Regions from separate parts of the Neomoorella humiferrea genome, predicted to be linked through region 2. Evidence: riboswitches for the same ligand, from Rfam matches in the RefSeq annotation. Region 2 holds a riboswitch; each other region holds the start of a gene.
What was found. Region 2 has a riboswitch for cobalamin ahead of MHFGQ_RS10015 (Uma2 family endonuclease). Riboswitches for the same ligand answer to the same signal wherever they lie in the genome.
Positions count from the first base shown of each region.

Region 1: another riboswitch for cobalamin. It lies ahead of MHFGQ_RS00945 (ECF transporter S component); the one in region 2 lies ahead of MHFGQ_RS10015 (Uma2 family endonuclease).
Region 3: another riboswitch for cobalamin. It lies ahead of cobU (bifunctional adenosylcobinamide kinase/adenosylcobinamide-phosphate guanylyltransferase); the one in region 2 lies ahead of MHFGQ_RS10015 (Uma2 family endonuclease).
Region 4: another riboswitch for cobalamin. It lies ahead of cobK (precorrin-6A reductase); the one in region 2 lies ahead of MHFGQ_RS10015 (Uma2 family endonuclease).

Region 1 covers NZ_CP136419.1:165,695-172,948, reverse strand. The annotation lists gene MHFGQ_RS00965 (B12-binding domain-containing radical SAM protein) at 1-1,594, shown strand, start outside; gene MHFGQ_RS00960 (BON domain-containing protein) at 1,621-2,142, opposite strand; gene MHFGQ_RS00955 (P-II family nitrogen regulator) at 2,190-2,528, opposite strand; gene MHFGQ_RS00950 (ammonium transporter) at 2,875-4,272, shown strand; cobalamin riboswitch at 4,409-4,608, shown strand; gene MHFGQ_RS00945 (ECF transporter S component) at 4,748-5,302, shown strand; gene MHFGQ_RS00940 (AIR synthase related protein) at 5,299-6,087, shown strand; gene MHFGQ_RS00935 (ATP-dependent Clp protease ATP-binding subunit) at 6,159-7,254, opposite strand, start outside.
Region 2 covers NZ_CP136419.1:1,913,695-1,920,948, forward strand. The annotation lists gene MHFGQ_RS10005 (polysaccharide deacetylase family protein) at 1-884, shown strand, start outside; gene MHFGQ_RS10010 (DUF134 domain-containing protein) at 898-1,338, opposite strand; gene MHFGQ_RS10015 (Uma2 family endonuclease) at 1,460-2,005, opposite strand; cobalamin riboswitch at 2,435-2,555, opposite strand; gene MHFGQ_RS10020 (ATP-binding protein) at 2,663-3,583, opposite strand; gene MHFGQ_RS10025 (ATP-binding protein) at 3,561-4,427, opposite strand; gene MHFGQ_RS10030 (4Fe-4S binding protein) at 4,443-4,613, opposite strand; gene MHFGQ_RS10035 (NifB/NifX family molybdenum-iron cluster-binding protein) at 4,633-4,995, opposite strand; gene MHFGQ_RS10040 (NifB/NifX family molybdenum-iron cluster-binding protein) at 4,996-5,376, opposite strand; gene MHFGQ_RS10045 (DUF5320 domain-containing protein) at 5,501-5,899, opposite strand; gene MHFGQ_RS10050 (ABC transporter ATP-binding protein) at 6,016-6,774, opposite strand; gene MHFGQ_RS10055 (FecCD family ABC transporter permease) at 6,771-7,254, opposite strand, start outside.
Region 3 covers NZ_CP136419.1:1,159,669-1,166,922, forward strand. The annotation lists gene recA (recombinase RecA) at 1-183, shown strand, start outside; gene MHFGQ_RS06020 (regulatory protein RecX) at 167-664, shown strand; gene rny (ribonuclease Y) at 904-2,427, shown strand; gene MHFGQ_RS06030 (hypothetical protein) at 2,556-3,083, shown strand; gene MHFGQ_RS06035 (TIGR00282 family metallophosphoesterase) at 3,132-3,917, shown strand; gene MHFGQ_RS06040 (PHP domain-containing protein) at 3,904-4,764, shown strand; gene MHFGQ_RS06045 (translation initiation factor 2) at 4,813-5,079, shown strand; cobalamin riboswitch at 5,118-5,292, shown strand; gene cobU (bifunctional adenosylcobinamide kinase/adenosylcobinamide-phosphate guanylyltransferase) at 5,370-5,948, shown strand; gene cbiD (cobalt-precorrin-5B (C(1))-methyltransferase CbiD) at 5,991-7,088, shown strand; gene cbiE (precorrin-6y C5,15-methyltransferase (decarboxylating) subunit CbiE) at 7,081-7,254, shown strand, end outside.
Region 4 covers NZ_CP136419.1:1,282,698-1,289,951, reverse strand. The annotation lists gene MHFGQ_RS06710 (xanthine dehydrogenase family protein molybdopterin-binding subunit) at 1-232, shown strand, start outside; gene MHFGQ_RS06705 (5'-deoxyadenosine deaminase) at 229-1,554, shown strand; cobalamin riboswitch at 1,606-1,781, shown strand; gene MHFGQ_RS06700 (hypothetical protein) at 1,900-2,061, opposite strand; gene cobK (precorrin-6A reductase) at 2,120-2,893, shown strand; gene MHFGQ_RS06690 (energy-coupling factor ABC transporter permease) at 2,912-3,694, shown strand; gene MHFGQ_RS06685 (energy-coupling factor ABC transporter substrate-binding protein) at 3,694-3,981, shown strand; gene cbiQ (cobalt ECF transporter T component CbiQ) at 3,982-4,749, shown strand; gene MHFGQ_RS06675 (energy-coupling factor ABC transporter ATP-binding protein) at 4,827-5,681, shown strand; gene MHFGQ_RS06670 (hypothetical protein) at 5,665-6,153, opposite strand; gene MHFGQ_RS06665 (glycerol-3-phosphate acyltransferase) at 6,410-6,979, shown strand; gene MHFGQ_RS06660 (acylphosphatase) at 7,004-7,254, opposite strand, start outside.

The DNA of each region.
Region 1 (7,254 bases), 920 kb from region 2:
CGCCGTCCCCGGCCTTGCCTGGCGGCAGAAGGGCCGTATCCGCATCAACCCGCAGCCGGACCTGACCCCCATGGCGACCCCCGCCTTTACCTCTCCTTCGGCCGGAGATGCAACAAAAGGCCTGCCTCTATCAGCCGGGCAGGCAGCCGGAGAAACCTGGGCCCTGGGCGGCGACCTGGACGCCATCCCTTTTCCCTACGCAGAAGACCTGGCCGCCGGCGCCGGGAACTTAAGCCAGCGCACCGTCTATTACGAAACCTCCCGCGGCTGCCCCTTTGCCTGCGGCTTTTGCCTCTCTTCCACCACAACGGGACTGCGTTATTTTTCCCTGGAGCGCGTAAAAGACGACCTGCGGAAACTGCTGGCGGCAGGTGTGCGAGAAATCAAATTTGTGGACCGCACCTTTAACGCCCATAAAAAAAGGGCCCTGGCCATCTGGGAATTCCTCGTCTCCCTCAAGCCCCGCGCCCGTTTTTACTTTGAAATCGCCGCCGACCGCCTGGACGAGGATATGCTATCCTTCCTCCGCCGGGTGCCGGCGGGGCTCTTCCAGTTCGAAATCGGGGTTCAGACCATTAACCCTGAGGTAAACGACCGCTGCAACCGCCGCCAGGACTGGGAGCGCCTTTCAGCCAACGTCCGCCGCCTGCGGGAAATGGGTAACATCCGCCTGCACCTTGACCTCATCGCCGGCCTGCCAGGCGAAACATATGCCGGTGTAGGTAAAAGCTTTGACGCCGTGGCCGCTATAAAACCCCACGAGATCCAGCTCGGTTTTTTAAAGCTACTTAAGGGTACCCCTTTGCGCGCCCGGGCGAAAGACTTCGGCTACCTATTCCTGGAACGGCCCCCTTACGAGGTCCTGGCCAGCAGCGCCATCTCTTACGAGGAAATGCTGCGCCTCCACAGCATGGAAAACATGCTTCAGCTTTACGGCAACAGCCACCTGGCCGACCACGCCCTCGGTTACCTGGTGCAGCAGGCCTTCGGCGGTAGCCACTTTAAATGTTACGAAGCCCTGGCCGCCTGGTGGGAGGAACAGGAGCTGTTTCGCCGCGGTCACAGCCAGCGCGACCTCTTTAACCATCTGGCCGCCTTTGCCGCAAGCCTTGGAAACAGCGGCTGTCCGTCCATCCCTGCTGCGGCTGAAAAGATCGCCATGAGTGAAACAGGCGGCCAGGCGGCCCCCTCCTTAGTGTCACCGCCCCCGGCCGGCAGGGAAAGGCCGGGAGGACGTTTCCGCCCCCTTGCTCCTTTCGGGCTGGAGCGCTTCTACCAGCTGTTAAAATTCGACTTCCTCTGCCGCGACCGCAGCCGGAACTTCCCGGGCTGGATGCCGCCCTCGACCTTGAGCGAGTTAGAGCGTTCCGACATTCTGGCCCGGATAGCCGACCCCGCGTTCAGAGAAAAATATATGCCGGGGCTTAAGCAAGAAGCACCGGCCAACATCCGCCGTCACGGCTTTATTGAGTTCTTCCCCTGCCACCCGGAGAGACCGGAAGCCGATGCAGCGACCCTGGTGTTTTTTTACTACGGCCCCGGGAATTTTAAAGCAGAGGTCTATTATTTACAGGCGCCCTTTAAGAGCCCATAGCAAAGTTTTCCTTCCTGCGGCCGTTCTCACGCCTCCCCGTCGTTGTTCACCTGGCTGTGGAAGATATCCTTGAGGCTCATGTCTTCTTCCCCAATTTTCACCCGGCTCACCACACCGGTCACACCCCGGGCCTTGGCTATCGCCTCCCGGGCTGCTTCCACTTCGGCAGGGTCGTCGGTGCGGCCCTTCAAAACCACCGTGCCGTGGCCGTCGACGCTCTCCGCGCCGATATGGCGCAGGTCGACACGCGGGTCCTGGGCCAGCTCCTCATTGACTTCCATGGTCACGTCTTCACCCCGGATAGCGCCGTCGGTACTGATGGCCACGGCATTGGCCACGCCTTTTACTCCCGGAACCTGCCGCACCAGCCTTTCGGCCCGCTCTTTCTCCTTCAGAGTATCGACGATTCCCTGGAGCTGGACCTCCCCCGCCACCACGTCGGCGTTGAGGCCGTAACCGCGCAGGTCCTTGTCCTCGCGCAAAATCTGCCGCACCTTTTCCCGTAAAGAAACATCGTCCATCATGCCCACTCCCTTGCTGTCAGTCACATCTAGTATACCCCGGCAACAGCAAGTTCATGGGTAGAAGCCGCCATTTAGAGCGCTTCCGCACCCCGCTCACCGGTGCGGATTCTCATCGCATCTGCAACGGGGCAGATAAAAATTTTGCCGTCGCCGATGTTGCCGGTACGGGCCTCGCGGGCGATAATAGCCACCACATCGTCAACGTATCTATCTTCCAGGACGATCTCCACCTTGACCTTGGGCAAGAGGTCGATGGTATAAGCCGTGCCCCGGTAGACCTCGGTTTTGCCCTTCTGCTGGCCGCAGCCTAGGGTGTGGGTTACGGTCATACCATGGATGCCGTAGCGACCCAGGGCTTCCTTGACGGCCTCGAATTTTTCCGGCCGGATAATGGCCTCGATTTTATACACAAGCTCAACCCCCGTTCCATTTAAAGCCATAATTTAACCGCCTCTCTGCTGCCGCGGTGACCAGTTAAGTCTATTTTAGCCTGTACCAGCAGGAGCCGTCAAAAGTTTTTAGCTTGACGCGGCATGGAGCTTGAGGTAAAATAAATTATAAATTTGCTTCGTGGTTACAAGGGTGTAACCAGTGTGTCGCCAAAGAAGGCACAGGAGATAACCTGTCTCCTGTGCCTTCTTTATTTCAGAATGAAGGAGGGCAATGGTATTGAAGCAAAGGAATGTCAGCAACGTAAGGGGCAGGTCAAACATCCTGCTCCGGCCTGTAGTAACAGCACTTTTACTATTATTATTCCTGGCCGCCGAGACCGTCCTGGCCCGGCCGGCGCTGGCGGCAGCCGGGAACGCGGTTGATACCGGCGATACCGCTTTTCTCTTAGTAGCCAGCGCCCTGGTCATGTTGATGACCCCTGGCCTGGCCTTCTTTTACGGCGGTATGGTCCGCCAGAAAAACGTCTTGGGTGTCATCATGCAGTGCCTGGCCGCCATGGCCCTTATTTCCGTCCAGTGGGTCCTGTGGGGCTATTCCCTGGCCTTCGGTCCCGACCACCTCCACCTGCTGGGGGGGCTGGACTGGGCGGGGTTCCGGGGCGTCGGCCTGGAACCCAATCCCCTTTACGCCGCCACCATCCCCCACCAGGTATTTGCCATGTTCCAGCTCATGTTCGCAATAATCACCCCGGCCCTGATAACCGGTGCCTTTGCCGAGCGCATGCGCTTCCCGGCCTTCCTGCTCTTTACGTTAATGTGGGCTACCCTGGTCTATGACCCCCTGGCCCACTGGGTGTGGGGCGCGGGGGGCTGGCTGCGGGAACTCGGCGCCCTGGACTTTGCCGGCGGCACAGTGGTGCATATCAGCGCCGGCGTGGCCGGGCTGATCTGCGCCCTGGTCCTGGGACGCCGGCGGGATTACGGCCGGATCCCCCTGCCGCCCCACAACCTCCCCATGACTGTTCTGGGCGCCGCGCTGTTATGGTTCGGCTGGTTCGGTTTTAATGCCGGCAGCGCCCTGGGGGCCAACGGTCTGGCCGGTAACGCCTTTGTCACGACCAATACGGCTGCCGGGGCCGCCATCCTGGGCTGGCTGGCGGTAGAGTGGCTGCTCCACGGCAAACCCACCGCCCTGGGAGCGGCCAGTGGCGCGGTAGCAGGCCTGGTCTCCATCACCCCGGCGGCCGGTTTCGTCACTCCCCCGGCGGCCCTGGTAATAGGTGCTATCGGCGGCGCCCTTTGTTGCCTGTCAGTGGCCGTGGCCAAGGTCAAACTGGGCTACGACGATTCCCTGGACGCCTTTGGCTGCCACGGCGTCGGCGGCACCTGGGGGGCCGTTGCCACCGGCATCTTTGCCACCAAAGCCGTGAACCCCGCCGGGGCCGACGGCCTGCTATACGGCAACGCCCATTTGCTGGGGGTACAGGTGGTAGGCGTAGCGGCGGCCTGGATCTTTACCGCCGCAGTGACCTACGGCATTCTCAAGGTCGTCTCCCTGCTGACACCTTTACGGGTCACAGCCGAGGAAGAGGAAGCCGGCCTGGATCTATCCCAGCACGGCGAAAGCGCCTATCCCGACACCGGCCTGGCAGCCCTGGATGTGGCACAAGGTAAAAGGGTTACCGCCCCGGGAGAGCTGGCGGTAAATTGGATGGCGAGTCAGGGTAACCCGGCCGGAGCCGGCCTTTTCCGTCAGGAATAAACGGACAACATAGCGTCGCGGCCCGGTAATCGAACACAGTGCGGCTACCTCCCCCGGGAAGTCTTTCCCGGGTTTACTTTCGGAAACAGGTCTTGCCAAAAGCACGGTGGTAGATTATATTAATAATTGACAACCATATATGAAAAAATGGACAGGTGCCCCCGGGAGGGGGAGAATAGGGAAGTCCGGTAACCGCCTTTTCAGGCGGCGATCCGGCGCGGTCCCGCCACTGTGAGCGTGGAGTTGGCGATATAACGCCACTGGGATAGTTCCCGGGAAGGCATCGCCAAACGAGGAAGCGCGAGCCAGGAGACCTGCCTGTCCATACGACCTCTCACCTTCGCCAGGAAAGGGGAGAAGCAACCGGGGATGATGGCAAAGTCCCCAGCCGAAGACGGCTGGGGACTTTTTTGTTACGGGTGGCCCGGCCCCTTTTCGCCCCTGACAAAGTCTTCTTTAGAAAGGAGAAGCAAACATGGCAAAACCGGAACTTTCCTCCCCGGCCGTTAAGGCAAGCCGCTGGACGGCCAGACGCCTGGCGACCCTGGCCATGCTCATCGCCCTGTCAACTGTGGGCGCCAATCTAAAAATACCCAGCATCACCGGCACCCCGGCCTTCGATTCTTTTCCCGGCTTTCTCGGAGCCCTCATCCTGGGTCCCGCCGACGGGGCTCTCATAGCTTCCCTGGGGCACCTGCTCACCGCCTTTACCGCCGGGTTCCCCCTCACCCTGCCCCTCCACCTGGTAATCGCCGCCGGCATGGCCGCCGTCGTCGCCCTTTTTGCCCTCTTCTACCCCTTTTCCCCCTGGCTGGGGATCGCAGCGGGAATAGCCCTCAACGGCCTGTTACTCCCGGCGCTGTTTATCCCCCTGCCGGGGTTCGGCAAAGCATTCTTCCTGGCCATGGTGGTGCCCTTATTGATCGCTTCCGCCCTGAACATCGTCCTGGCCGCGACAGCCTTCACCAGCCTGCGCCGGGTATTTCCCACCAGCTATGCCGCCGGCCGGGGGAAAGGTGAAGGTAAATGACCCCGCCCGCCCTTTTCCCCCGCCGCTACCGGGATTTGACCATCCTGGACCTGGAGGCGCAAAGATCCCTGGTGATCGCCTGCGATTCCGCCGGCGCCATCGGCCCCAAGGAAGCCGACGTGGTGCGAGTGCCGGGATACGTCCTGGGCCGCTTCACCGCCAGGGTAGCCTTGATGGAAGTCCTGGCGGTAGGCGCCTGGCCGGTCTGCATCGTCAACACCCTCTGCGTGGAACCGGAACCTGCAGGCGCGGCCATCCGGGAGGGGGTGGCCGACGAGGTCCGCTCGCTGGGTATCGACCCGGAGAAGGCCCTCACCGGCAGCAGTGAAAAAAACGTCCCCACTATCCAGTCGGGGATAGGGATCACCGTCATCGGCCTGGCGACTACCGCAGAGCTGCTAATAGGGCGCCTGGCCGCCGGCGACGCCCTGGCCCTTTTCGGGCGGCCCAAGGTCGGAACCGAGGTCTTCCTCGACGATCCGGAAATCGCAGACCTGCAAACCGTGCGCTTGCTCCTCGACCAGCCGGGCATCCGGGAAATCGTTCCCGCCGGTTCCAGGGGCATCCTGGCCGAGGCCCGGGATCTGGCCGCTTTATACAGGCTGCAGATCAACTGGCGGCCGGGCTTATCGGAGCTGGACTTGCACAAATCGGCCGGCCCCGCCACCTGCATCCTCGCCGCCGGCGAGCGGCCCGCCCTAGAGGCTGCAGGGCTCCGGGCGGGAAAACCCTTCTGCCTCCTGGGGACCCTGGAAAAACAGTCCCCTGGCGGTGGAAATAAATAAATTGCCCGTTACAGCAAAAGAGAAAGCACCCGCTGCGCGCGAGTGCTTGTAAGGGTCTACCCTGCCCCGGATTAAGCCGCTTTCTCCAGGACAATTTTGCCGTCCCGGGCGACGGCCCGGACTTTGTCGCCGGGAGCAATTTTCCCGGCCAGCATCTCGTCGGAGAGCTGATCCTCGATGAGGGTTTGAATGGCACGGCGCAGGGGCCGGGCGCCAAAGGCTTCATCGAAGCCTTCTTTAATAAGGATTTCCTTGGCTTCGTCGGTCACTTCCACCGTCAGCTTGTTGTCTTCCAGGCGCCGGTTGAGGTCGGCCAGCATCAAATCGACGATCTTCCTGATATCTTCCTTGGAAAGGGCGTGGAAGACGATTATTTCGTCGATGCGGTTTAAGAACTCGGGCCGGAAGGTCCGCCGCAGTTCTTCCATGATGTGCTTTTTCATTTTTTCATAAGACTCGGCGGCCACTTCGCTGGTGGAAGCCTTAAAGCCCAGGCTTTCCCTCTTGATGGTCCCGGCGCCGATGTTGGAGGTCATGATAATTACCGTGTTGCGGAAATCCACGGTGCGACCCTTGGCGTCCGTAAGCCTGCCGTCGTCCAGCACCTGGAGCAGCACGTTAAAGATGTCCGGGTGGGCCTTTTCAATCTCGTCAAAGAGCACGACGCTGTAGGGCCGGCGTCGGACGGCCTCCGTCAACTGACCGCTCTCTTCATAACCGACGTAGCCGGGCGGGGCGCCGACAAGCCGCGATACGGTGTGCTTCTCCATGTACTCCGACATGTCGAAGCGGATCATGGCGTCTTCGTCCCCAAAGAGGGCCTCGGCCAGGGCGCGGGCCAGCTCGGTCTTACCCACACCCGTTGGTCCCAGGAAGATGAAGGAACCGATGGGCCGCTTGGGGTCTTTAAGCCCCGCCCGGGCACGGCGCACGGCCCGGGCCACAGCGCGGACGGCCTCATCCTGGCCGATAACCCGCTGGTGCAGGATTTCTTCTAGACGAAGGAGCCGCTCGCTCTCCTCCTGGGCCAGCTGGGTGACGGGGATGCCCGTCCAGCTGGAAACGATTTGGGCGATGTCCTCCGCCGTCACCACGGATTTTTCTAGCCCTTTTTCCTTCTGCCACTCGCCTTTTTTGGCCTCTAATTCTTCCTTAATCTTCTTTTCT
Region 2 (7,254 bases):
CTCAACACAGCCTTGCACAAACAACGGATACAAAAGCTAAAAACGAAACTGCAACAATTAAAGAAGCCGCCGTCACGCCTGTTCAGGAGGTAGAAAACGATAACCCTAGAAAAAAAATTTTTGCCGACAAGGTTGTCGCCCTGATTTATCATCATATTGATGAGCACGAAATTCCCGGGCTGGTTATATCTCCCCAACGCTTCCGGCACCATCTGGATATGCTCCGGGCTGCAGGATACAGAGCCGTCGGCCTTCAGGAAATGGAGGCTTTCCTCAACGGAAAACCTATTCCCAACAACGCCGTGCTCATTACCTTCGATGACGGTTACGAAAGCGTCTACCGATATGCATTACCTGAACTAAAGGCCAGGCACATGCCTGCATTATCCTTCGCCATCGTCGGCTATATGGGGCAAAAGCTGGGCAATCTCCAACATTATAACTGGCAACAGGCCGCGGAAATGGCCTCTGCCGGGTTTATAACCCAATCTCATACATATAATTTACATGACTATGCCCTCCTCGCCAACGGTCATACCGGCCCCATCCTTAACGGACCTTTAAAAGGACAAAATACAAATGAATTTCAAGAGATGGTCCGCAGGGATTTACAGCATTCACGGGAACTAATTGAGGCCAACCTACATTATCCGGCCGTGGCGTTGGCATTGCCCTTTGGAGCCGCCGGTAGTTTATCAATCAAAGTTGCGGCTGAAACGGGTTTTAAGTTTATCTTTACCACCCGTCCCGGTGCCATTACCAGAAAAACTAACCCGTTATATCTCCCCCGCATCAATGCCGGTACGCCGAATTTGACGACAAGCCAGCTTGATAATATAATCCGCAAAACTGCCGGGGAAGATCTTAAAACGGGCGGCCAGTAATGCCGCCCGTAACTTATTCCCAACCGTGCCGCCGGCAGCGTCCATGTCCCGGCTTCGGCCCTGCAAAAACTTCTTTGCTGCCGCAACGGGGACAGGTTTCAACATTATGTTCCTTTTCCAGTTCCCATTCATGGCCGCACTCTTCACAGCGCGCCCTGGCGCCGACCAGGTGATATATTCCCCCTTCAATACGTATGGCCTTGCCGTTAATTAAGGCGTCGGCCACCTTGCTGCGGGCCGCGCCGAGGATGCGGAAAAAGGTCGGCCGTGAAACCCCCATCCTGGCGGCGCATTCTTCCTGCTCCAGCCCTTCTATATCTTTCAGGCGTATTGCCTCCAGTTCTTCTACTGCCAAAACGACTTCTTCCAGCTGGCGTAAAGGCACGGCAGCCGGTTTAAAATAGGTAACTCCGGGTAAAAATTCCACGCGCCGGCACTTGGGCGGCCTCGGCATATTATTCCCCCGCTTTCAACTTTAACTGTTTCATATGATAACTTTAATCTGGACTTATGTCAACCAGAAGTCCCTAAAAACACTCAACGCCACCCGCCCGTCCGGCTAAAATATTTAAACTTTAAAAAACCCGGTCTAAATCTAAGTCCAACTTGGGTAAAACTGTCGAAACGAAAGGGTCCTTTCCCCGCCGGGTGTAGAGATCTTTTTTCTCCCCTTCGGGAGTAAAAGCACAAACTTCTATGGTCTGGGCCACAGGGTGGACAAACCATATCTCCCGCACCTGGTGGGCGGCATATAACTTTTTCTTGATTACTTGATCCCGCTCAGCGGTAGAAGGGGAGAGAATTTCAATTACCAGGTCCGGCCCGCCTTTGATATTGGCTTCAGTGATGATGGCCCGTCTTTCGTTGCTGATAAAAATGATATCCGGCTGGACGACATCTTCCGGTGTTAAATAAACATCAATAGGTGAGTGGAGAATTATCCCTATCTTTTGCTCTTCCACATGCTGGCGTAAAATAAACTCCAGGTTCCCGGAAACCATCTGGTGGATGACACTTGGTGCCGGCACCATATACAGCTTCCCCCCGATGAGCTCATACCTTTTGTCCTCCGGTAGCTGGCAATAGTCCTCGTAAGTAAATTTAACCTCGTTAACGGCCATGTTCATCCCTCCCGGGACATTTCCTTTAGTGGTATTGTACCATTTGTTTACCCGGCTTAAAAGCTGGCCGATATCCCTGTCAGATGGGCCCGGTACTATTCAGGTTCTCTCTATACCACCAGATAATTTTATCACCAGTGCTTATAATACCTAATAACATCTAAAAACAAAACGGCCTTTTCCAACACCTTCCTACATACTCCCCGGGTGGGTTAGAATAGGCCGTCCATAACAGTCCCAGCGCATCGTGAACTTCCAGTCGTTTTGCCTTATTGGAAATCACTTGCCGGGCCGGTTGGCAGCATTTAAGCCGGCCCCTCGGGGCCGGTCACCTATCCTGTTCAAAAATAAAACCCTGCTCCAACTAGAACAGGGTTCATGCTGTTTCCCCATCCTGCGTAGGGAGCACCAGCTGCTAAGACAGGCACCAGGTCTCCTGGCTCGGGTTCACCGTTTCCCCACGCCTTCCCAGGGCAAAACCCAGTGGCCTGATGTGGGGTCACTCCCCCTTACAGTGGCGCGACCGCGCCGGTTTTACACCGGCTTCCCTTGATGCCTGCTGTTATTTAAATTAATCCTTCTACAAAAAAAGCCGGAATCCTCCCGGCCAATGTTTTTAAATTGCATAGGTCCGTTTTATTTAAAAATCCCGTCCGGTTATTGATTTCCTATTTTTTCCAACCGGACCAGAAGGCTATCCCACATGGCCTGTACCGCCTTGGCCGCCGCCCCCCGGGAGCAGGACGTAAGGGGAACGCCGTTTACCAGGGCCCTGACCACATCGATATCATAGGGTATTTTGCCGGCGACGCTAAGCCCTGTTTCATAACAATAAGCCTCGATTTCCCTGCTTTTTTCCGGTGCGAGATCATACTTATTGATGCAAACGGATACCGGCACGTGGAAATGGTCGGCAAGCTTTACCACCCGTTCCAGGTCGTGCCGGCCAGCCGCCGTTGGCTCCGTCACCACCAGAGCCAGGGTAACGCCAGTCAGCGAAGAAATAACAGGACAGCCGATGCCCGGCGGGCCGTCGGTAATAATCAGCCGGGCGTTATTTTCCTCCCCCAGCCGCCGCGCTTCCTGACGCACCTTTGTTACCAGCTTGCCGGAATTTTCCTCAGCCAGACCTAGCTGAGCATGGACCAGGGAGCCGTAAGGCGTTTCCGAGATATACCAGTAGCCGGCAAGATTGGGTTCCATGGTCACGGCTCCCGTCGGGCACACAAGGGCACATACCCCACAGCCTTCGCATGCCAGAGAATCGATATAGAAAGACCCTCTGTCCGAACGGGCCTTCCCGTCAGCTTTCTCCGACACTACCTGCAAAACGGCATCAAAACGGCATGCTTCCAAGCAGCGGCCGCAAAGGTTGCAAAATTTCGGGTTGATAACCGCCTTTTTGGATCCGTAAAATTCATTTACACTTTCCACCTCTGGCCGCAGAAGCAAATGCAGGTCGGCAGCGTCGACATCGCAGTCGGCCAGAACCTTATCTTCCGCCAGGGCGGCCAGGGCAGCGGTAACAGTTGTTTTTCCCGTGCCCCCCTTACCGCTAATTACCAGCAGCTCTTGCACGCTGTGACACCAGCCTCTCTACCTCCTGCCAGAGGCCGATAAAGGACGGTACCCAGTGGGGATAATCTTCCACCAGGCATCTTCCCCGGGCATAAGTGGCGGCATATTCCTTATCAAAGGGTATTTTTAGCAGAATGGGGATGCCTTCCCGCAGGCAGTAACGCTCCACCCGCTGATCCCCCAGGGTGGAACGGTTGATGACCACGGCGCAGGGCACTCCCAGTTCCCGCACCATCCCCACGGCAAGGCGGAGATCGTTTAGGCCGAAGGGAGTGGGCTCGGTGACCAGCAGGCAGAAGTCGCTACCCTTTACGGCGGCAACCACCGGGCACGAGGTGCCCGGCGGAGCGTCGATTAAGGTAAGGCCTTCCCTTCGGGAAAGTTTTTTTACGGCCCTTATCACCGGCGGTGCCATGGGCATGCCAATATCGATCCTGCCGTGGACAAAATCGATATTCCCGGCCTGCCCCCTGGCCACCACACCGATACGGTACGGCTTTTCCCTTATCGCCCCGGCCGGGCAGACTAGAGAACAGCCGCCGCAGCCGTGACACATCTCCGGAAAAACAAGCACCCTACCTCCAGCAACGGCCAAGGCATGAAAAGCGCACACTTCACTGCACCGGCCGCAGGCGGTACATTTAGTTTCATCCACTTCTGGGACCGGCAGAGTCACTTCCCTTTCTTCCTGAAATTCAGGCTTTAAGAAAAGGTGGGCATTGGGTTCTTCCACATCGCAGTCTAGGACCTGAACCGGCATTTTTTTGGCCAGGGCCAGGGCCAGGTTGGTGACGATGGTAGTCTTCCCCGTCCCCCCCTTGCCGCTGGCCACCGTAACAATCATTTCCTTCACCACGCTTTAATCAAGGCTTAAAGCTCCGTTGGGACATTCTTCAACACAGGTGCCGCATTCCAGGCATTCATCGGCATTGACAACCGCTACTCCATCCACGGTAATGGCCTCCACCGGGCAAACGTCCACGCAGCTGCCGCAACCGGTGCATTTTTCCTCATCAACCCTGACCGCCATCTTTTTCTCCCTCCATTTATTAATGGCCACCGCAGCCCTCATGACCGCCGTGGTCATGGCTGCAGGTACCGCCGCTGCTTTTGAGGCTGCCGGCAAGGTAGGCATGCACCGCCGCCTCTACCGGTCCGTAAGCGCCGCTAATTACTTCTATGCCCCGCTCGCCGAACAATTCGACGGCGCGGGCGCCGATACCGCCCACGATAACGCAGTTGACCCCTAGATCGGCCAGGTAATTGGGTAAAAACCCCGGTTGATGTCCGGGATTGGCGATAACTTCCCTGCCGATGACTTTCCCGTCTTTCACGGTAAAAAGGCTGTACTGGGAGCAATGACCGAAATGCTCGGCAACCATTGTTCCCTCGGTTGCTACGGCGATCTTCACTTAACGATTACCTCCTCGACCCATACCAGAATGAGGACCTACGTTAGGCTGAGATACAGGGGTGGCCTTTCCGGCCTGCCACTGTTCCAGCGCCGCCTGGACCGTAGGCGCCGTTGTTGAGTAAACCTTAATCCCCGCCCCCTGGAGAACCCGGAGGGCATTGGGCCCGACGTTTCCGGTTAGGACAACTTCCACACCCCGGTTTACCAGGGTCTGGGCCGTTGCCACTCCCGCACCCCCGCCGGCGCCGACATTGTCGTTGGCCACGACCTCTATGGTGTTTTTATCCAAGTCGGCAATCACGAAATACTGGCAGCGCCCGAAACGGGGATCTACCGCTGCCGCTCCATCTTTACCCTGGGCCGTAACGGCCACTTTCATTCATTTCGCCCCTTTCTGTTGCGGTCATTCGTCCATTTTATTATAAAGCTATTTTGGTCTTATGTCAATAAAAACAAAAAGGCCGGGGAGAAAAATATGACCCGGCCCCGCAATTAGGGTTTACCTACAGGTCCTCCTCTGAGGCGTCGCCCGCTTCATCACCACCCCGGTCTTCCCGCTGTAAGGCCTTCAGCTGCTCTTTGACCATTTTGAGCTGGCTTTCCAACACGGCCGCCTGTTGCTTTAAAAATTCCGCATCAGGCGCCGCGCCCCCGGGAGGTACGGCGCCGGGAAAGGACGCGCCCCAAAAGGCACCGGGGTAATAGCCATAAAACGATGGGAAAAAACCCCAGGCCAGGCGGCGACCCCATCCAAGGCCCAGACCCCGGCCCCGTCCCAGACCCCGACCGAAGCCAAAGGCGGGGTTCATAAAACCGGGTACGGGAAAGCCGCTGCAGTAACCGGCACCGCGGCCGGTGCGCGGTCCAAGACCCCATGGGCCGGTCCTGTCACCACGTGGCATTTTAACACCTCCTTTCGGACCTATGTTCATTATTAGTATAAATCTATTATGGCCAAATGTCAATAATAAAATACTGCCTCAATAGTTAAAAACCCCGGAGGTGATCCTCCGAGGTTTCAATTTAATCCAGGTACGACTACCGGTATGTTTTGCACCTTGGCTATCGTTACCGGTATGCCATAAACGCCGGCGATATTTTCCGGTGTCATTATCTCCATCCCGCCGCAGGCAAAAACCGTATAGTCTTTTAAAAAAAGAAACTTATCGGCAAAGCGTAAAGCTAAATTAAGATCGTGCATCACTACCACCGCCGCCAAGTCTTGCTCGTGCACAACCCTTTTTACGATCCGCAGGACCTCCAGCTGGTTTCTTAAATCTAAATTACTGGTAGGCTCATCGAGAAGAAGGACCCGCGGTTCCTGGGCCAGGGCGCGGGCAATGACCACCTTTTGCAGCTCGCCGCCGCTCAACTCGTCAATATAACGCAGGGCAAGTCCTTTGAGGTTCAGAAGCGCTAAAACCCGTTCCACGATATTTAAGTCATCAACGGAGACGTCCCACTTAATGTGGGGTTTCCGGCCTAAAAGGACGGCATCAAAAACGGTGACCCTGCCGCCTTCGCTCCTCTGGGGAACATAACCGATTTTCCGCGCCACTTCCTGTCGGTGGAGTTGCAGAACGTTTTCTTTATCGATTAAAACCGTTCCCCGCCGGGGTTGCAAAATTTTATTCAGGCATTTGATGAGGGTGGACTTCCCGGCGCCGTTGTTACCCAAAACGGCCAGAAACTCTCCCGGGGCCACGGAAAACTTAACATTCCTTAACACAGGGTGACCGTTATAGCTGAATTCCACGCCGTCTACCTCAATAATCATCGTCTTCTACCCCCCCTGGCAAGGAGATATAAAAACATGGGCGCTCCCATAAAGGAGGTTATGGCTCCTACGGGGAGGACGACCGGGGCGATAACGGTCCGACCAACGGTATCAGCGGCCAGAAGCAGAAGCCCTCCCATAACCCCTGCCGCCGGGATTAAAAAGCGATGATCGCCGCCTATTAACCGCCGCATCAGGTGCGGTCCTACCAGGCCGATAAACCCAATGATACCCAGGAAAGAAACAATGGCGGCCGTTATCAACGAGGCTGTAAACATCCCCAAAAGCCTAACCTTTTCTACGTTCACACCCAGGCCTTTGGCTGTTTCCTCGCCGCCGTCCAGGGCGTTGTAGTTCCACCTGTTGGCCATGAAATAAAGGAAGGCGACGGCAATAACCAAAACCATAATTTCTAAATCCCGCCAGGAAGCCCGACCAATGTCGCCGAAGGTCCAGAAAACAATGGCCGCTACCTGCACA
Region 3 (7,254 bases), 750 kb from region 2:
AAGAAGAGTGGGGCCTGGTATTCACTGGGGGAGGAACGCCTGGGACAGGGACGCGAGGCGGCGAAGGAATACCTGCGTAATCATCCAGAAGTGGCAGCGGCCATTGAAAACCAGATTCGGATAAAAACTGGATTGGTGAAGGTGGAAACAGGGGACGCGGCCGAAGGTGCAGAGGAAAGGTAATTCCCGGACGAAAAGCGCCTGGGACTATGCCCTGTATTTTTTAGCAAGACGCAGTCACAGTGAATATGAAATACGGGAAAAACTGCTGGCTAAGGGATTTACCGAGGAAGCCGTGACGAAAGTATTAGAACGCCTGAAGGCTGCGGGATTTCTGGATGATGTCCGCTTTGCCCGGAATTGGGCTGCCTATCGTATGGCTACTCACCCTTCCGGCAGCCGGCGGCTGCGCCAGGAACTGCAAGGGCGGGGCGTTTCACCGGAAATGGCGGCGGCGGTTGTGGCCGACCTCCTTCCTCGGGAAGAGGAACTGGAAGCAGCCCGCAGCCTGGCGGAAAGACACCGTCCACGCCGGGGAGAAAACCGGGAAAAATACGCTAGACGCCTTGCTCGTTTTCTATGGCAGCGGGGGTTCGATTTTGAAATAGTGCGCCAGGTGCTGGGAGAAAGGTTAGAGGGTTTATATATTGACATAGATAATTGAAATCTATAAAATATGATGGGAGAAACTAGGTGTAGGATCACCACCATAACCCTTTTATGGATAGATTTCACTACCAGGTTCAGCCTGGATGAAATATATTTTCCTATGCAAAAATAAATATCAGGCAGAGAAGTCCTGGTTTTGTTTTAAAAGGGGATATTTGGTTGGTGTGCCTATTTTTAAGCCGGGTTTCTACTCGGCTTTATTTTATGGAAGGGAGGTGAGGGACGATCCAGTATATACTGTATGCCTTGATAGCTTTCCTGGCAGGGGCAGCCGGGGGTTACGCTTTGCGTAAGTATCTTGCCGAAGCGAAAATAGCTTCGGCTGAGAAGGCTGCAGCTGCCATTATCGAAGAAGCTCAAAAAGAAGCCGAGGCTAAGAAACGCGAAGCGGTCCTGGAAGCTAAGGAAGAAGCCCACCGTATCCGCAATGAAGTGGAGCGGGAAAGTCGGGAAAGGCGCAATGAACTCCAGCGTTTCGAGCGTCGCCTGCTGCAAAAGGAAGAGGCTCTGGACCGCAAGACGGAAGCCCTCGAACGCAAAGAGGCCAATCTCCACCGCCAGGAAGAAGCCAACCAAAAGCTCAGGGAAGAACTGGAAGAGCTGCGCCGGAAACAGGTCAGCGAGCTGGAGCGCATTTCCGGTTTAACGACGGAAGAGGCCAGGACGATATTACTGCAGAATGTTGAAAAGGAAGTCCGACATGAAGCGGCCATGTTGATCAAGCAAATTGAAGCAGAAACCAAGGAAGAGGCGGAAAAGAGAGCCCGGGAAATTATCACCCATGCCATTCAACATTGTGCAGCCGACTATGTGGCCGAGGCGACAGTTTCAGTAGTAAATCTCCCCAACGACGAAATGAAGGGACGTATAATTGGCCGGGAAGGTCGTAATATTCGTGCCCTGGAAACGCTTACGGGCGTAGACCTGATAATTGATGATACGCCGGAAGCAGTAATACTCTCCAGCTTTGATCCCATCAGGCGCGAGGTGGCCCGTCTGGCCCTGGAGAAGTTAATCATTGACGGTCGTATTCATCCGGCACGCATCGAAGAAATGGTGGAAAAAGCCCGGAAAGAGGTTGAACAAAGGATCCGGGAAGAAGGAGAGAAGGCCACCTTTGAGGTGGGCATTCACGGCCTGCATCCGGAACTGGTGCGTCTCCTTGGCAAACTTAAGTACCGCACCAGTTATGGTCAAAACGTCCTCAAACATTCCCTGGAAGTGGCTTTCCTGGCCGGTGCCATGGCTGCCGAGCTGGGGGTAGACGTTCAGCTGGCCAAGCGGGCTGGTCTTCTCCACGATATTGGTAAAGCCGTTGACTTTGAGGTAGAAGGTCCCCATGTGGCGTTGGGAGTCGAACTGGCCAAGAAATATAAGGAATCCCCGGAAGTAATCCACGCCATCGAAGCCCACCATGGGGATGTGGAGCCGCGAAGCATTGAGGCCGGTCTGGTTCAGGCCGCCGATGCCATTTCGGCGGCACGTCCGGGTGCGCGGCGGGAAACGTTGGAGGCGTATATCAAACGCCTTGAAAAGCTGGAGGAGATTGCCGATTCCTTTGCCGGCGTAGAAAAATCCTATGCCATTCAAGCCGGCAGGGAAGTAAGGATTTTAGTAAAACCCGATAAAGTAGATGACGCCATGGCCGTCCATCTGGCCAGGGATATAGTGAAGAAAATCGAGAAGGAAATGGAATATCCGGGTCAGATTAAAGTGGTCGTTATCCGCGAAACCCGTGCCGTTGATTACGCTAAATAGCCAAGGGGCAGGGAGGTTTTATACTACCATCCCTGCCATTAAATTTTCCTGCCAAGCTGGAGATTAGACAAGCAGGAATTTGCTTTAAGGTGCAGAAGTAGTGTGTTATATATGAAAGTACAAGGCAGGTGTTAACCTTGGGCCTTCAGTACAAACACGGCGGCGAAGTGTCTGATACCATTGGGTTATTGATTTCTATTCTGGTGCGTTATCCGGAAGTTGCTACCATTAACTATGAACCGGCTGAACAATTACTGCGTTTTACCTTTATGCTTTCTGAGCCCATAACAGGGGAGAAGATGGAAAAATTCGCCGAGAAATTCCGCAAATCCCTTGAGGTATATAATTATCTCGAAAATAGAGAAGCACGGATAATCGACCTTAAATATACACCTTACGACCAGCTTACTTCTCTAGAGGTACAGCGTGATGTAGCTACCCTATCCCGTGATGAGATTGACCTCATCATTGCTTTGGTACGGGAAGGTTTTAACTCAACCCTTGTGGCGGAGAACAACGACAATATTATGGAAGAAGAGCTTATGATCCAGGAGGAGCTGATTGACCGGATGCTGGAAAGCGTCCGGGGCACCGTGCCGGAACGACGGCTTATCGCCTTTCGGGAAGAAGGAAGGGTCATGGTGTTTAATAAATAAATCCGCATCGCATAATATTTTTAAGGTCATTCGAGGGGAGCCTTATTGTTGCGGGTTTTAATGATCGGCGACATCGTTGGGCGGCCGGGACGGAAAGCGGTACAGGAACTTCTACCTTATCTGCTTCATGAATACCGGCCCGATTTGGTAGTGGCTAACGGGGAAAACGCCGCCGGCGGCAACGGCATAACCCCACCTGTTGCCGCTGAATTATTTAATAGAGGTATTCACGTTTTAACAATGGGTAACCATGTATGGGACAAACGCGAGGCTGAAAACCTTTTAGAAGAGGAGGCGCGGATCCTTCGACCGGCCAATTATCCCGACGGTACACCGGGCCGGGGATATACGATCATACGGGTTAAGGAAGACCTTCAGGTAGGTATAATTAATCTCTCAGGACGGATATTTTTATCTACCCTGGAATGTCCCTTCCGCTTGGCGCGTCTTCTGGCGGAGGAAATCAGGGCCACAACCAGGATGATCTTGGTGGATTTTCATGCCGAAGCAACTTCGGAAAAGGTTGCTATGGGTTGGTATCTAGATGGCCTGGTGAGCGCAGTTGTCGGCACCCATACCCACATTCAAACGGCCGACGCCCGTATCCTGCCGGGCGGTACGGCCTACATTACCGATGTGGGTATGACTGGCCCCAGAGATTCTATCCTGGGAGTAAAAACGGAAATCGTCATAAAAAAATTTATCACCCAAATGCCTGTACGCTTTGAAGTTGCCACCGGCCCCGTTCAGTTGGAAGCCGTTTTAATCGATATCAATCCGGATACCGGCCGGGCGGAGGCCATTCAGAGGTTACAACTTTATGGTACATCCTGATTTCCGGGCTGCCGATTTACATAGCCATACTACGGCCTCCGACGGACGGTTTACACCAGAAGAACTAATAAGGCTTGCCAAGGAAAAGGGGCTGGCGGCCATCGGCGTTACCGACCACGATACGGTGACCGGCCTGGAAGGTGCCCTGGCCGCTGGCAATAGTTACGGCATTACGGTGGTGCCCGGCGTCGAGCTGAGTACCGAATGGGAAGAAAAGGAGATCCATATCCTGGGATATTACCTCGATTGGCTTGAAGGAAACCTGCTGGGTTTCTTAGAGGCAATGCGGCGGGAGCGCAGCAGGCGCGTTGCCAGGATTGTAACAAGGTTACAGGAACTGGGTTACAACGTTAACTTGGGCGAGGTGCAGCGGGAAGCTCAAGGTGAGGCGGTGGGACGGCCCCACATTGCGGCCGCCCTGGTGCGCCGGGGCTATTTCCCCAACCTCAAAACTGCCTTTAAGACTCTCCTGGCGCGGGGTCGCCCGGCTTACGTACCGCGGGCCAAAGTCGCGCCTGTCCGGGCGGTAGAGGTGATATTAAAGGCCGGCGGCGTTCCTGTTCTGGCCCATCCCGGCTTGAGCCAGGCCGACCCCCTCATTCCCGACCTTGTGGCCGCAGGTCTGCAAGGTATCGAAGTCTATTACCCCTATCATAGCGCCGGTGTTACCAGACATTACCTGGAACTGGCAGCAAGGTTTGATTTGGTGGTTACCGGCGGATCGGATTTTCATGGCATAGTTGACGAAAGCCACGGCGATCTGGGTGCTTGTTGTGTGAGTATGGCAAAAGTTGAGGAACTGCAGGCACGGGCGAAAAAGATAAAAGAGCGAACGACTAAGGTTTGATTTCCGGGCATATATTTTAGAAAACCTTAAAGCTAGGGGGTGAGGGCGTTGATCGACGGCGATCCGGGCGCCCTTTACCGGCGGATTCAAGAGCTGGAGGACAAGGTGGAACAGCTACGCATCAGTCGCCGGGTATTGATGCATCTGGTGGAAAAGAGCGAGAACGAGAAATGGGAAATGATCAACCGTCTGCTTCAGGAAAAGGAAAGTCTTAAGGTGCGCAACCGCCGTTATGCCCGGTTGCTCTGGGAAAAGAATAAAGAGCTGGCCCTTTTGGCCGGTAAATTGCAGGGCCTTCCTTTACCCAGGCCTTGACGGAAAAGGTAGCCAAAGTTTATACTATAGTTAACTTATTAATTTAATAAGGGACAGGTGCCGAAAAGGTTAAAAGGGAATCAGGTGAAAATCCTGAGCGGTCGCGCCACTGTAACCGGGGAGCCCGCTTCAAAGCCACTGGTATCTGTACCGGGAAGGCGAAGCAGGGCAAGGAGCCGGAGCCAGGAAACCTGCCTGTTCATTAAACCCTCGCGTCAAGGGGCCTATGGGTATAGATTACGACTCCAGCTCTTCGTGGGGGCTGGAGTTTTTCTTTTAGGAGGTTTTACATGGAACGCGGGCCGTTGATCATGGTCACCGGAGGAGCTAGAAGCGGTAAAAGCCGGTTGGCCGAGGAGCTGGCTGCCGCCGGGGGAGGACGGGTGGTTTACCTGGCCACTGCTGTAATAGGGGATGATGAAATGGCGGCCCGGGTGGCGGCCCACCGGCGCCGGCGCCCCCCCGGGTGGCTGACGGTGGAAGCCCCCCTGGCCGTCACCGAAGCCATGGCCCGGGAGGGTAAACGCGCCGACACCATCCTCTTGGATAGCATGGGTATGTGGATTAACAACCTTTTGGGCGGCTTGCAGCAGGGTGGGGCGTCAGACGGAGGGGAAGACCATGATGTCGTAATTGAAAATATTATGAACTTGGTACGGAAACTCGTCGTGACAGCCTGGGAGGTTCCGGCGCGGGTGATTATCGTTACCGAAGAAACGGGCCTCGGCCTTGTTCCCCCATATCCCCTGGGAAGGCTTTTTCGCGATCTCCTGGGTCTGGCCAACCAGGAAATCGCCTCCCGGGCCGATAGGGTATATCTGGTGATGGCCGGTTTGCCCCTTATCTTAAAAGACCTTTTATCTGAATAAGACTTCTCGAAAAATATCGCAAAAAATGGGGAGGAACTATTTTTGCCTGAAAAGTTGCGTCGGGGCTATACCACCGGCACCTGTGCTGCCGCCGCCGCCAGGGCGGCCGCTATGGCTTTATACCAAAGGCGCTTGGTCCAAGAAGTTACATTAACCCTGCCGGCGGGTGATACGGTGACCCTACCGGTCACCGTCCGGCGGGAAGCGGACCGGGCGGAAGCCGTGGTAATCAAAGACGCCGGCGACGATCCCGATGTTACCAATGGTGTCGCCATCCACGTTTGCGCTCGCCTATGTCCGAAAGGTTTAATACTGCGCGGCGGTTCCGGGGTAGGGAGGGTGACACTACCGGGTTTAGCCATACCTCCGGGTGAACCGGCCATTAACCCCGTGCCCCGGCGAATGATCGCCGCGGCAGTCGCCGATCTTATTCCCCCTGGAGGGGGGATGGAACTGGAAATCAGTATTCCCGGCGGTGAGGAACTGGCGCGGCGTACCCTCAATCCCCGCCTGGGAATCGAAGGCGGGCTTTCCATCCTGGGTACCACCGGTATTGTCGAACCCATGTCCGTAGAAGCCTACCGTGCCTCCCTTGTGCCACAGATAGACGTCGCCCTGGCCGCCGGTTATAATACCCTCATATTGACTCCGGGCCGTTTGGGGCAGCGTTATGCCGAAGAGAAATATCAACTGCCCCCCGGGGCGGTAGTTCTTACGAGCAATTTCATCGGGTATATGCTGGAGGCCTGTGTCGAACGAAAAGTCAGGGGAGTGCTTCTTTGGGGTCATGCCGGCAAGCTCATTAAAATAGCCGGGGGTATTTTTTATACCCATAGCCGAATGGCAGACGGACGCCAAGAAGTCCTGGCCGCTTGGGCCGCTGTAAAAGGCGCTTCTTCAACTTATGTAGACAAGATTTTACAGGCAACAACGGTCGAAGGAGCCATAGAAATTATCGCTGCCGCAGGTTTGGGGCGGGATTTCTGGGATGATTTGGCGGCAAGGGCGAGCCATAGGGCTTTAACCTTTGTCCGAAAGGAATTAGCTGTCGGCACTGCCTTCCTCAGCCTGCAGGGTGATCTTATAGGCGCGGACGCAACGGCCCGCCAAATGATGGAGGAATTGCGTCAAGGTGTTTAAAGACAGTTGGCTGACGGTAATAGGGGTGGGCCCCGGTAGTGGGGAATATGTAACGCCGGCGGCACGGAGGGCGGCGGCGGCGGCCGAGGTTCTTATCGGCGGCCGAAAGGCCCTCGATCTTTTTGCCGATTTAGAATGCGAAAAAATGCTGATTACTGGGGATCTA
Region 4 (7,254 bases), 630 kb from region 2:
TCTCATTCCGACCGTCCTGGATATGCCCGAGATCCAGCCCTTGATTATAGAAAGCAATGAACCTACCGGTCCCTACGGCGCTAAAGGGGTAGGTGAGCCCGCCACCATCCCCACCGCGCCCGCCATCATCAACGCCATATACAATGCCGTAGGGGTGCGCATTAGGGAGCTGCCGGTTACCCCGGAAAGAATCCTGGCTGCCTTGCGGGAAAAAGAAGGAGGAAAGAAATGAGTATCTTAATTAAGAACGGTACGTTAGTTACAATGAATCCCCAGAGGGAAGTTTTCCAGGGAGATATCTATATTGAAGGCGATCGCATCGCCGCCATGGGCAATACTCCGGCCACTGCCGACCGGGTTATCGACGCCGCAGGTCACCTGGTCATCCCCGGCCTCATCCAGCCCCATATCCACCTCTGCCAGTCCCTTTTCCGCGGTCGCGCCGACGACATGGAACTTCTGGACTGGTTGCGCCTGCGGATCTGGCCCCTGGAAGGCGCCCACGACGCCGATTCCCTTTATTATTCCGCCCTGCTGGGTATCGGTGAACTTTTCTTAAGCGGCACCACGACAATCGTCGATATGGAAACCGTCCATCATACCGACGCGGCCATTGAAGCTATCGCCAAAAGCGGGATTCGCGCCCTTACCGGCAAGGTAATGATGGACTTTGGCGAGGACGTCCCGGAAAGCCTTAAAGAAACAACGGCGGCTTCCCTTAAAGAAAGCGTCGAACTGCTAGAGAAATGGCACGGCTACGATAACGGCCGCATCCGGTACGCCTTTGCGCCCCGCTTTGTAGTCTCCTGCACTGAAGAGTTATTATTGACAGTCAGGGATCTCGCCCGCCGCTACGGAGTTAAAATCCACACCCACGCTTCCGAAAACAGGGGCGAGTGTGCCCTGGTAGAAGAACTTTACAGCCGGCGCAACGTCCTTTACCTGGACGATATCGGCCTCACCGGCCCCGACCTCATCCTGGTCCACTGTATCTGGCTCAGTGAAGAAGAGAAGGAGATCCTGGCCCGTACCGGGACGAAAGTGGTCCACTGTCCTTCTTCTAACTTAAAGATGGCTTCCGGTATCTGCCCGGTACCGGATCTGTTGAGCCGGGGAACGGTAGTGTCCCTGGCCGCCGACGGCGCACCCTGCAACAACAACCTGGACGCCTTTATGGAAATGCGGCTGGCGGCCTTAATCCAGAAACCCCTTCACGGGCCCACTGCCATGCCGGCACCACTGGTCTTTGAAATGGCCACTCTGGGCGGGGCCCGGGCTTTAGGTATGGAAAAGGAAATCGGCAGCCTGGAAGTAGGCAAAAAAGCCGACCTGGCCCTGGTTTCCCTTGAGGGTTTCCATACCCAGCCCCAGGATGGCGTCGACGTCTACACCCAGCTCGTCTACCAGGCCAGGGGTACGGATGTCACTCTGACCATGGTTGACGGCAAAATAGTCATGGAGAACAGGCAATTGAAAACAATTGCTGCCGACGAAGTGAGAAAAAAGGCCAACGAGGCCGTCCAACGCGTCGCCCGTAGGGCAGGACTGGCATAGCATACCGCAAAGGGCGGTAAAAAGCCGTAGACATAACCTTTGGATTATGCTAAAATAAACTAAACTGAATATTGCCTCCGGCAAATCCGGGAAGTCAGTGTAAAGCTGACACGGTCCCGCCACTGTAAGGAGGAGCGAAACACCATCAGGCCACTGGGGACACCTGGGAAGGCGGTGCGGTAGCTATGATCCCGAGTCAGGATACCGGTTGCCGGGGAAACCTTGACCCCTACGATGGATAGGGGGTGGTTGGCCGGACTTACGGCAAGCATACCCTCTGCTGATGTAGGAGCAGAGGGTTTAAAATTACATAGGGAAAGGTGCGCGGTCTCGAGAAGATCGGGCTTAAATTTCGCCGCCGGCAGGGGAGAGGTTGGGCAAAACGCCGCGGAAGGCGGGAACTTGCCGCAACCGATGATGCCCGGCCAACAGGCAAGCCTGTTCTCCATCCACCAGGGTGAGAACCCGGGGAGGTGGTTTCTTTAGGCACGCCTGTTTTTGCGGCACCACGGCTTCCCCGGCAAAAAGCCGGGGATTTAAATTGTTACGGGGAGGATACCGCTTTTTGATTTTAGTAGTGGGTAGTACCGGCGAGGGAAGGCAATTAATACGTAGCCTGCGGCAGGAAGGCTATGAGGTTGCTACCTGGACCGACAGCACCTACGGCGAACAGTTGGCCCGGGAGGATGGGGCGACTTTTATTTTAACCGTCCCCTTAACGGAAGGCAATTTAGCCGCCCTGGAAGGCGGTCGGCAACCGGAAGCGGTGATAGACGCCACCCTTCCTTATCCCGGCAGGTTTTCCCTAGCCTTAGAGGCCTGGTGCCGGCAAAATTCCATACCTTACCTGCGTTTTTTACGCCCGGAAACGGAATTGCCCCGCGATAGCCTTATTCACCAGGTTACGACTTGGGAAGAAGCCGCCCGGGCTGCCGCCGACCTAGGAGACACAATATTTTTAACTACAGGCACCAACAACCTCGAAGTATTCGTTAACAATCCCCTGTTTAAAGATAAACGTATCGTGGTCAGGGTGTTGCCTGAACACAGGGTAATTAAAAAGTGCCAAGATCTGGGGTTGACACCCCGGGACATTATTGCTATGCAGGGGCCTTTTTCCAAAGAAATGAATAAGGTCATGTTTAAGGCATATAAGGCCGGTGTTGTCGTCACCCGGGATGCCGGACCCGCCGGCGGTACGGAAGCTAAAATTGCCGCCGCTTTGGCCCTGAAAATTCCGGTGGTGTTAATTAAGCGACCTTCCATTCGGTATCTGTATTCTGTTGCCACGATTGAGGAAGCCATTCTTCTATTAAAACGCTTAATACCTCGAAAATAGCATCCGAAGGAGGTACATATGGTGTTCCGGCGTACATCCATAATATTTATATTTTTCCTGTTGACCATGGCCGTTCTCAACCGGCCGGCCTACGCCATGCACATCGCCGAAGGATTTCTCCCTTTTAACTGGGCCGCTGCCTGGTATATCGTCGTGTTGCCCTTCTGGCTTTGGGGCCTGCGGTCCATCCAGCAAACTGTAAAAAGCAATCCCGGCCTGAAAATGCTCCTGGGCCTGGCCGGCGCCTATACCTTTGTCCTGTCGGCCCTGAAAATCCCTTCAGTAACCGGTAGCTGTTCCCATCCCACCGGGGTTGGTCTGGGGGCCATCCTCTTTGGCCCGGCAGCCATGAGTATCCTGGGGGGTATCGTCCTCCTCTTCCAGGCCCTTTTGCTGGCCCACGGCGGCTTAAGCACCCTGGGAGCTAACACCTTTTCCATGGCCGTGGTGGGTCCTTTTGTAGCCTACGGTTTTTACCGCCTGGTGCGAAGGCTCAACGGCTCAATTCCCCTGGCCGTCTTCCTGGCCGCCACCCTGGGGGACCTGATGACCTATGTCACCACTTCCCTGCAGTTGGCCCTGGCCTTCCCGGCCCAGCCCGGCGGGGTACTGGCGTCTATGCTAAAATTTATGGGCATTTTTGCCGTGACCCAGCTACCCCTGGCTGTCAGCGAAGGTATCTTAACGGTCGTCGTTTTTAATTTGCTGACCGCCTATAATAAAAACGAACTGCAGGAACTGTCTATTTTAGACGACAAAACCCTGGCGGCTGGCGGTAGTAAACTGGAGGTGCGTAAATAATGAGCAGCGTCCAGAAAAATCTTTTCTTGCTCCTAATCGTTATTCTCCTGGCAGCAGCCCCCCTCTTCATGCACCGCAGCGGGGAGTTTGCCGGTGCTGATGATCAAGCGGAAGAGGCCATTAGCCAAATCCGGCCTGATTATGATCCCTGGTTTAAACCCGTCTGGGAACCGCCCAGTGGGGAAGTGGAAACCTTTCTCTTTGCCGCCCAGGCTGCCATCGGCAGCGGTATTGTTTGCTACTTCCTGGGTTACAGCAAAGGAAAGAAACAGCGGGAGCAGAAGTAAATGTTCAGCATTGACCAGTATGCCTATAGCAACCGGTTAAAGAACGTCCACCCGGGCGAAAAAGTAGCCTTTGCCCTGGTAACCCTCCTGATCGCCCTGGTGGCGCCCCAGCCTTTAATCCCAGCCATCATCATAGCCCTGATGGCCGGGGCTACCATTGGGGTCGCCGGCATCCCGGCCCGTTTTTACCTGCAGCTTATCCTGGTGCCCTTTTCTTTTTTAGTCGCGGGGGTGGCCATGATCGCCCTCACCATTTCCAACCAGCCCCAGGCCGGTCTTAAGGGTGTGACCCTCCTGGAGTGGACCCTGGGTGTTACCCCAGCCGGCATGCACCTGGCCGGGAAAATTTTTCTCAAGTCCCTGGGGGCTACTGCCTGCCTTTATTTCCTTTCCCTAACAACTCCCATGGTAGATATCCTTACCGTCCTCAGGCAACTGCGCCTCCCGGCCCTGCTGGTGGATTTAATCAGCCTGACCTACCGCTTTATTTTTGTCCTGCTGGCGACCGTCAACGACATTTATACCGCCCAGGCTTCCCGCCTGGGCTATGCCTCCCTGCGCACTTCCTATCATTCCCTGGGCCATCTGGCGGCCAACCTTTTTATCAAGACTTACCGCCGCTCCCAGGAATTATTTACCGCCCTGACGGCCCGGGGCTACGATGAAGAGCTGCGCGTGCTGGAGGCTGTATATCCTTTCTCCTGGCCCTTTTTATGCCTGGCCGTCATCTTTGACCTGGCTTTAGTTATTTTAATGCTGCGTACATAATACCGGCCATCTGCAGACCGGCTCCTCCACGTACCTTTTATGTCCCCAATCAATGCCGACTACCGGAGGTGGACCTTTTGGCCGCCCTTTTAGAAGCAGAGAGGGTTTCCTTTACTTACCCTGACGGTACCCGGGCCCTGCAGCATGTTACCTTGAGCATCCCTGAAGGCAAGAAGATTGCCGTCCTGGGTCCCAATGGTGCTGGCAAGTCAACCCTTTTCCTTCATTTTAACGGCATCTTAAGGCCCCAGGAGGGGTGTATCTACTTTGCCGGAGTCAGGATTAATTACAGCCATAAAGCATTAACAGATTTACGCCGGCAGGTGGGCATCGTCTTTCAAGACCCCGACAGCATGCTCTTTTCGGCCAGCGTCCGCCAGGAAATTTCTTTTGGACCATTAAACCTGGGCCTGGGCAGGGAAGAGGTAGGGCAAAGGGTTGAAGCCGCCATGGCGGTAACGGGTATCGCCGACCTCCAGGATAAGCCGACGCATTTTTTAAGCTACGGCCAGAAAAAGCGGGTGGCCATTGCCAGCGTCCTGGCCATGGAACCCCGGCTGATCATCTTTGATGAGCCGACGGCCTACCTGGACCCGCGCTCAACCCGGGAGGTCATGGCCTTGCTGGCAGATATCAGCAGCCAGGGAAAGACGATTATTTTATCCACCCATGATGTAGACATAGCCTATACCTGGGCCGACTATATCTACGTCCTGGCCCGCGGCCAGGTAATCGGTGCCGGGACGCCGGCCGAAATCTTTAGCGATGCCACCCTCCTGGAAACTGCTGATCTGGCCCGGCCCTGGCTGCTGGAGGTCTACGAAGACCTGAAAAATAAAGGCTGGCTGCCGGCAACGGCGCCAGTCCCCAAAAATAAAGAAGAGCTCCTGGGCCTCATTCCTTATCGTTCCAGGTCTAAACTGGCCATTTGAGTTGGTCCACGGCCCGGTTCGTAAAACAGTTTTCATCATTTTCATCCCTGGGCGTTCTGATTTTTTTCGCCGGCAGGAGCTGTAAGGTGGCCATCTGGTTGCGCAAGCGAATATTTTCCTTGAATTCAATCAGGATCGACAGGATCTCATGGAGGAAGGGACTGCCAAAGGTAGACATCAGGCCTACAGCCACCATATTAATCAATGAATAAAGACCAGGATAAGCAGCCTTCAACCCGGTAAAGGCATTCAGTCCCAGCAGGGCAAAGACATCAATCGATGCCATGCCGGCCAGGAGGGCGGCGATAACGGCGTTAAATATAATTACCCATAGCTCCCGCTGTTTTTCCGCCTGGGGGTCATCCCTCGGCTCCCCCAGCCAGGGCCAGCGGGCCTTGACCTGGTCGGTAATACCTTTGGCCGCCGCAAAGACCGCGCCAATAACAGTGAAGAAGCGGCTGAGATCTTCCATCTGCATTCCCCCCTTTCACCGCACCGTTCCATATATCCTATGCTGTTTGCCAGCCGGAGGTCAGTAGGGGGGCATTTTCATCCTCTGCCGGCGACACGAACATTGCGGCGGCATGACAAAAAACGATTAAACCGGCGCGGTTAAATCTGACTTAAGTAGGAAACACGGACCATCCCCGGATCATCTCCGCTCCTTCTCCGTTTTTGGAATTATAGTTAAATAAAATGTAGCTTAACTACAGGGGGGGTAACCAGTTTTGTTGCCTTGGATAAAGGCTGCCATAGGCACCCTGCTGGCCTACCTGGGCGGGTCCTTGGCAGGTGGGCATATCGCCGCCCGCCTCTGGCACCGGGTGGATGTGCGCCGGGTGGGCAGCGGCAACGCCGGTACCATGAACGTCCTCCGCAACTTAAGCGTGACGGCAGGTATAACGACCTTCCTCTGGGATACGGCGAAGGGTTACCTGCTGGCGGCCATGGGAAGAAAATGGGGTGGTATAGAGCTGGCCGTCCTCATGGCCCTGGCGGCCGTGGCCGGGCACAACTGGCCCTTCTACTGGCAATTTCAAGGCGGCAAAGGCCTGGCCACCAGCCTGGGGACAACCCTGGCCATTTATCCGCCGCTAGTCCTGCCGGCGGCCATTGTCCTGGGCCTGCTGCTCGCCCTCACCCGCAATAGCGACCTGGCCACCCTCCTGACCTTCAGCGGCCTGCCTTTTTATTTCTGGCTGCGCGAAGGACCAGGCTGGTATTTTATTTTCGGCCTGGGCCTGGCGGTAATTATGCTACTACGGCATGGCCCCCTGGTAATTGGCAAGTTTGATTAACTGCCACAATCACTATGGCTTAATTCAAAGGGAACTTCTAATTCTAAAGGTCGTTTCGCCCTGTGGCTCTTCATACTGGATCCTGACTTCCTCGACTTCGGCCAAAGCAGGACCCCGCCGGCAGTGGTCCAGGAACTCTTTCACCCTTTCCGCCGGTCCTTCAACTACACCCTCAACGCTGCCATTTAAGCGATTCCGCACCCACCCGTTAAGCTGCAAAGCCGCCGCCTGCCGCAGGATAAAATAACGAAACCCCACCCCCTGGACCAGTCCTT